2 regions of the Mesorhizobium sp. M0862 genome follow, and region 2 is predicted to be linked to the other one. Evidence: riboswitches for the same ligand, from Rfam matches in the RefSeq annotation. Region 2 holds a riboswitch; the other holds the start of a gene.
The links. A riboswitch is a leader RNA that binds a small molecule or an ion and turns the genes downstream of it on or off. The one in region 2 is predicted to bind S-adenosylmethionine.
Positions count from the first base shown of each region.

Region 1 (3,405 bases), on a different contig from region 2:
CAACACGCTGCAGGCGCGCTGGCAATATGCCGGCGAGGCGCTTGGCCTCGGCTTTGCCCAGGGCAAGAGCATGCTGTGGAACAAGCCGATGCTCGATACCAATGGCGGTATCCGCGCGCTGGCCGCCGAGATCGCCGAGGATGCTGCTGCAACCAAGCTGGTCAACGGACTGGGCCTGCGCGTCAATCTCGTTGCCTCGCCTTTCGAGCAACCACTGGGGCAGCGCCGACTTGCCGACATCTGGTCGCGTCAGGCGCGCTGGGCGCGGTTGCGCCGCGTCACTTTCCCGCTGTTTTTCGCACCCGAGATCCTGACCGGCGTCGCCGTGCCGTTGGCGTTGGCGCTGGTGGCGGCAGCAAGTGCCGGCATCAGCCTGCCGGCCACGGTGTTGGCCGTGCTGACGGCGGCCTACATTCCCGAATGCGCGCTGGCCGCGGCCAAGGGCTGGCATCTGTCGCTGCGCATGGTCCCGGCGATGATGGTCCGCGACATGATGCTTCCCGCCATCTGGGCGCGCGGCTGGCTGAGCGGCGCCGTCGATTGGCGCGGCAACACCATGATCATCGGCACCAAGGCAGCCGAGCTGGAAGAGGCTTCGTCGGGAGCGTGACGCCTCGCGGCCTACCCGGCTGCCTTCAGCGCCTGCGCAACGTCCTCCAGCAGATCGTCCGTATCCTCAAGACCGACCGACAGCCTGAGCGTTCCCGGCCCGATGCCAAGCTCGGCGCGAGCTTCGTCGCTGAGGTTCTTGTGCGTGGTGGTCGCCGGATGGGTGATCAGGCTCTTGGCGTCGCCGAGATTGTTGGAGATCAGCACGATGTCGAGCGCGTTCTGCAAGGCGAAGGCCGCCTGCTTGCCGCCCTTCACGTCGAGGCAGATCAGCGTCGATCCGCCCGTCATCTGCTTCTTGACGATGTCGGCCTGCGGGTGGTCGGCGCGGCCGGGATAGATGACGCGGGCGATTTCCGGCCGTCCTGCCAGGAAATCCGCGATCTTGGCCGCGCTTTCCGTCTGCTGGCGCACCCGAACCGGCAGCGTCTCCAGGCCCTTGAGCAGCGTCCAGGCGTTGAACGGCGACAGGCTCGGGCCGGTGTGGCGGAAATAGTCGTGCAAATTCTCGTCGATCCATTTCTTGTCCGACAGGATGATGCCGCCGAGACAGCGTCCCTGGCCGTCAATGTGCTTGGTCGCGGAGTAGACGACGATATGGGCGCCGAGCTGCAAGGGCTTCTGCTGCAAGGGCGTGGCAAAGACATTGTCGACGATCAGCCTGGCGCCGATCGAGGTGGCGAGCGCCGCCACCGCTGCGATGTCGACCACTTCCAGCGTCGGATTGGTCGGGCTTTCCAGGAAGAACAGTTTCGTGTTCGGCCGCACCGCCTTTTCCCAGTTGGCGATGTCGGTGCCGTCGACCAGCGTTGCCTCGATGCCGTATTTCGGCGCCAGCGTCTCCACCACCCAGCGGCAGGAGCCGAACAGCGCGCGCGCCGCAACGATATGGTCGCCGGCCTTGGCGCTGCACAGGAGCGCTGCCGTCACCGCAGCCATGCCGGACGCCGTGGCGCGCGCATCTTCGGCACCCTCCAGCGCGCACATGCGCTTTTCGAACATGTCGACGGTAGGGTTGGCATAGCGCGAATAGATGAAGCCCGGCTCCTCGCCCTTGAAACGGGCCTCGGCAGCCTGCGCCGTCTCGTAGACATAGCCTTGGGTGAGGTACATCGCTTCGGACGTCTCGCCGAACTGGGAACGCAGCGTTCCCCCGTGCACGAGTGCGGTCTGAGGTTTCCAGTTACGCTTCTTGGTGCTCATCGCTTTTGTTCCAGACACAAAAAAACCGGCCGCGAAAGTCGCAACCGGTCCATATGGCCTTGCGGCCCGACGGTCCTTTAGCGACTTGTTTAACGTGGCTGCAAGCCGACCGGCCAAATCACCACGGGATAACGACCCTTTAGACCTCACCTGCGCTTGCGTCAATTGCCGGCTTCATTAAGAGGTTTGTACCAGGCAGGTTCCGCAATAATATCCAGCGGTTTTGCGGCAAGAACCTGCCACAAAGAGACCGACCTTGGAGCGGAGCCAGCCTTTTGCGGCAGACAGGCATTCTTCCCGATCAGGACATTTCCGCGCTGTTTCAGTCCGGCGCGCTGGAGTCGCCGCGCGCGCTCGATGTCGACCAGGTGCAGCCGGCGAGCCTCGATCTGAGGCTCGGCGACAAGGCTTTTCGCGTGCGCGCCTCCTTCCTGCCGGGTCCCGATCATCTGGTGGCCGACAAGCTTCACCGGCTGAAATTGCATGAGTTCAGTCTCGCCGAGGGCGCGGTGCTGGAAACCGGCTGCGTCTACATCGTGCCGCTGCTCGAAAGCCTGGCGCTGCCCGCAAACGTGTCCGCCTCGGCCAACCCGAAGAGCTCGACAGGCCGGCTCGACATCTTCACCCGGGTGATGACCGATCGCGGCCATGAGTTCGACAAGATCGCCGCCGGCTATCACGGGCCGCTTTATCTCGAAGTCAGTCCGCGCACCTTCCCGATCGTCGTGCGCGCCGGATCGCGACTGTCGCAGATCCGCTTTCGCACCGGAAACGCGCTGTTGTCGGAGGCAGAGCTGAACGAATTGCACCGCGCCGAGATGCTGGTGGCGACCGAGCCGCCCAACATTTCCGGCGGCGGCATTGCGCTGTCGATCGATCTTGACGGCGACCAGAACGGCCTGGTCGGCTATCGCGGCAAGCATCACACCGGCTTGGTCGATGTCGACAAGCGCGCCGCCCAGGATGCCGTCGATTTCTGGGAGCCGCTCTACAAGAGCGGCGCCGGCGAACTGGTGCTCGACCCGGACGAGTTCTACATCCTGGTCAGCCGCGAAGCCGTGCACGTGCCGCCGCTCTACGCCGCCGAGATGACGCCCTTCGATCCGCTGGTTGGCGAATTCCGTGTTCACTATGCCGGCTTCTTCGATCCGGGCTTCGGCCATTCGGCCTCAGGCGGCACCGGCAGCCGGGCGGTGCTCGAAGTGCGCAGCCACGAAGTGCCGTTCATCCTCGACCACGGCCAGATCGTCGGCCGGCTGGTCTACGAACACATGCTGAAGCGGCCGCAGGCGCTTTACGGCACCGATCTCGGCTCGAATTACCAGGCGCAAGGCCTCAAGCTCTCCAAGCATTTCCGCCCCGCCGGCTGAACCTTCGATCACCGTCAGGCAAAATACTTGCCTGCGCTGCCTCACCATGCTTGGCTGCCTTTCGGTGGCCGGCAAGAGAACGGCGCGCAAGGGGAACCAAAATGCAGATTTCAAGATGGATCATATCGGCAGCGAGCGCTGCCATGCTGGTGATATCGGCCGGCTCGCTGGCTGAGGCGCAGGAGAAATTGAAGATCGGCACCGAGGGCGCCTATCCGCCCTT
Region 1 covers NZ_JAMYOJ010000003.1:188,308-191,712, reverse strand. The annotation lists gene NKI15_RS05925 (ceramide glucosyltransferase) at 1-610, shown strand, start outside; gene NKI15_RS05920 (O-succinylhomoserine sulfhydrylase) at 622-1,812, opposite strand; SAM riboswitch at 1,870-1,947, opposite strand; gene NKI15_RS05915 (2'-deoxycytidine 5'-triphosphate deaminase) at 2,088-3,182, shown strand; gene NKI15_RS05910 (ABC transporter substrate-binding protein) at 3,284-3,405, shown strand, end outside.
Region 1: it holds a riboswitch for S-adenosylmethionine, as region 2 does, so the genes downstream of both, NKI15_RS05920 (O-succinylhomoserine sulfhydrylase) here and metX (homoserine O-acetyltransferase MetX) in region 2, are expected to answer to the same signal.

Region 2 (3,405 bases):
CACATAGGGCTGCATTTGCGCAATGACGGAGGCCTTGGTCGAACCGACATCGGTGAGGATGGCGCCTTTTTTCAGCGCCGCTGCGATCTCTTGCGCCACCTCGCCCGACGATCCCACCGGCACCGAGACGATGATCAGGTCGGCGTCGCGGACCGCTTCCCTGGCGTCGGTGGTGTAGCTCTCGCCAAGACCGAGCTCCTTCGCCCGTGCCAACGTGGCCGGGCTGCGCGTCGCGATGGCGACATGGCGGGCCAGGCCCTCGCGGCGGATGATTCGGGCCAGCGACGAGCCGATCAGGCCGATGCCGACCAGCGCGATCTTTTCAAACATCGGTGATGTCATTGTTTCAGCTTTTCAGGAATGTCGTGAGGGCATCGATGACGCCGCGATTGGCTTCTTCGGTGCCGACGCTCATGCGCAGCGCATTGGGAAAGCCATAGCCGGTAACGCGCCGCAATATATAGCCGCGCTGGGTGAGGTAGTCGTCCGCCGCCTCAGCCGAATGCTTCTTGTCGTCGGGAAAGTGGATGAGGACGAAATTGCCGACGCTGGGCGTCACGCGCAGCCCAAGCTTCGTCAGTTCTTCATTCAACCAGGTAAGCCAGGTCTCGTTGTGCAACGAACTGCGCTCGACATGGGCGCGGTCGCGGATGGCGGCAATGCCGGCCTCGATCGCTGTTGCGTTGACGTTGAAAGGGCCGCGGACACGGTTGATGGCATCGACGATGTGCAGTGGGCCATACATCCAGCCGATGCGCGCGCCGCCAAGGCCGAGCTTGGACAAGGTGCGGGTCATGACCACATTCTGTGCGCTGCCCGCCAGCTCGATGCCGGCCTCATAGTCATTGCGCCTGACATATTCGGCATAGGCCGCGTCCAACACCAGAAGCACGTTGCCCGGGAGCGCGGAATGCAGGCGGCGGACCTCCTGGAACGGCAGATAGGTGCCGGTCGGGTTGTTGGGATTGGCGAGGAAGATGATTTTGGTCCGCGGCGTCACCGCGGCCAGGATCGCGTCGACGTCGGCGCGCTCCTCAGTTTCCTTCACAGCAACCGGCTTGGCCCCCGCCGACTGAATGTAGATCTTGTAGACCATGAAGGCATGTTCGGTAAAAATCGCCTCATCGCCTGGCGCAAGATAGGTCTGCGCCAGCAGGCCAAGTATCTCGTCGGAACCGTTGGAGCAGATGATGTTTGCCGGGTTGAGGCCATGCACCTCGGCGATCGCCTCGCGCAGCCGGCGGGCGGTGCCGTCGGGATAGACATCGAGCTTGCTGGCCACTTCGCGCGCGGCCTCGATCGCCTTCGGCGACGGGCCGAGCGGGTTCTCGTTCGACGACAATTTATGGACCTTGGCGACGCCGGCCGGTGCCGTGCTCTTGCCCGGCACATAGGCGTCGATGTCCATAATGCCCGCGCGGGGCGTCGGCCGTGCCTTGTCCGCTGTCTTGTCCATGTCGCAAATCCATCGAGAATGCCTCCGTCCGGAGGCCGCAGCGGAAATACAAGCCGTAGCCGCGAATGTCGAGAGGCGGGCAATAGCTGGCCGTTGACGCCGGGCCGCACGAGTTCTAGAAGAACGCAACAGTTCCGTGGTGATTTGGCCGGTCGGCTTGCAGCCACGTTAAACAACTCGCTAAAGGGCCGTTTGCGTGACGTAACCGGCTTTGCGATCGCATTGCCGGTTTTTTATTGCCTGACGGCGGGCAAGGAGAGTCACATGGCCGCGCTCCGCGCTACAAAAACCAACAACGAGGCCGACAACCCGTCGAGCCCTGTGTTGCGTTTTGGCCCTGACAAGCCGCTGAAGCTCGACGCCGGCACGCTTTTGTCGCCGTTCCAGATCGCCTACCAGACATATGGCGCCCTCAACGATGCCCGCACCAACGCCATCCTGGTCTGCCACGCGCTGACCGGCGACCAGCATGTCGCCAGCACCAATCCGGTGACCGGCAAGCCCGGCTGGTGGGAAGTGCTGATCGGTCCCGGCAAGATCATCGACACCAACCGCTTCTTCGTCATTTGCTCCAACGTCATCGGCGGCTGCCTCGGCTCCACCGGTCCGGCCTCGACCAATCCCGCCACCGGCAAGCCCTACGGCCTCGACCTGCCAATCATCACCATCCGCGACATGGTGCGGGCGCAACTGATGCTGGTCGACCATTTCGGCATCGAAAAGCTGTTTTGCGTGCTCGGCGGCTCGATGGGCGGCATGCAGGTGCTGGAATGGGCGTCATGCTATTCCGAGCGCGTCTTCTCGGCCCTGCCGATCGCCACAGGCGCACGCCATTCCTCGCAGAACATCGCCTTCCACGAGGTCGGCCGCCAGGCTGTCATGGCTGATCCGGACTGGCATGGCGGCAAATATTTCGAGCACGGCAAGCGCCCGGAAAAGGGGCTCGCCGTGGCGCGCATGGCCGCCCACATCACCTATCTGTCGGAAGCCGCCCTGCATCGGAAATTCGGCCGCAATCTGCAGGACCGCGAAGCGCTGACCTTCGGTTTCGACGCAGATTTCCAGATCGAAAGCTATCTGCGCCACCAGGGCATGACATTCGTCGACCGCTTCGACGCCAACTCCTACCTCTACATGACCCGTTCGATGGATTATTTCGACCTCGCCGCCGACCATGGCGGCCGGTTGGCAGATGCCTTTGCCGGGACCAAGACCCGCTTCTGCCTGGTGTCCTTCACCTCGGACTGGCTGTTCCCGACCGAGGAGAGCCGCTCGATCGTGCATGCGCTCAACGCCGCCGGCGCCTCCGTCTCCTTCGTCGAGATCGACACCGACCGCGGCCATGATGCCTTCCTGCTCGATGAACCCGAACTGTTTGCCGCCATCAAGGGCTTCATCGGCTCGGCGGCCCGCGCAAGGGGGCTCGCCTCATGAGCGTCAATGGCAGCCAGCGCGTCGACCTCGAAGTCGTGGCCAACCTGATACCGCCGCAGTCGCGGGTGCTCGATGTCGGCTCCGGCGACGGCCTGCTGCTCGAACTCCTGCAGGAGACCAAGCAGGTCGACGGCCGCGGGCTGGAGCTGTCACAGCGCGGCGTCAATGAATGCGTGGCGCGCGGTCTCTCGGTCATCCAGGGCGATGCCGATACCGACCTCGAATTCTATCCGGACAAGGGTTTTGACTTCGTCGTCCTGTCTCAGACGCTGCAGGCGACCCGCAACCCGAAGCTGGTGCTCGACGAGCTGCTGCGAATCGGCAACCGCGCCATCGTCTCCTTCCCCAATTTCGGCCACTGGCGGGTGCGGCTGTCGCTGTTCGTCAAGGGCCGGATGCCGGTGACCGCGGACCTGCCCTATTCCTGGTACGACACGCCCAACATCCATTTCTGCACCATCCGCGACTTCGTCAATCTGGTCGAGGAACTCGGCGCTTCGGTCGAGAAAGCCACC
Region 2 covers NZ_JAMYOJ010000007.1:94,345-97,749, forward strand. The annotation lists gene NKI15_RS12950 (prephenate/arogenate dehydrogenase family protein) at 1-342, opposite strand, end outside; gene hisC (histidinol-phosphate transaminase) at 347-1,456, opposite strand; SAM riboswitch at 1,583-1,660, shown strand; gene metX (homoserine O-acetyltransferase MetX) at 1,721-2,890, shown strand; gene metW (methionine biosynthesis protein MetW) at 2,887-3,405, shown strand, end outside.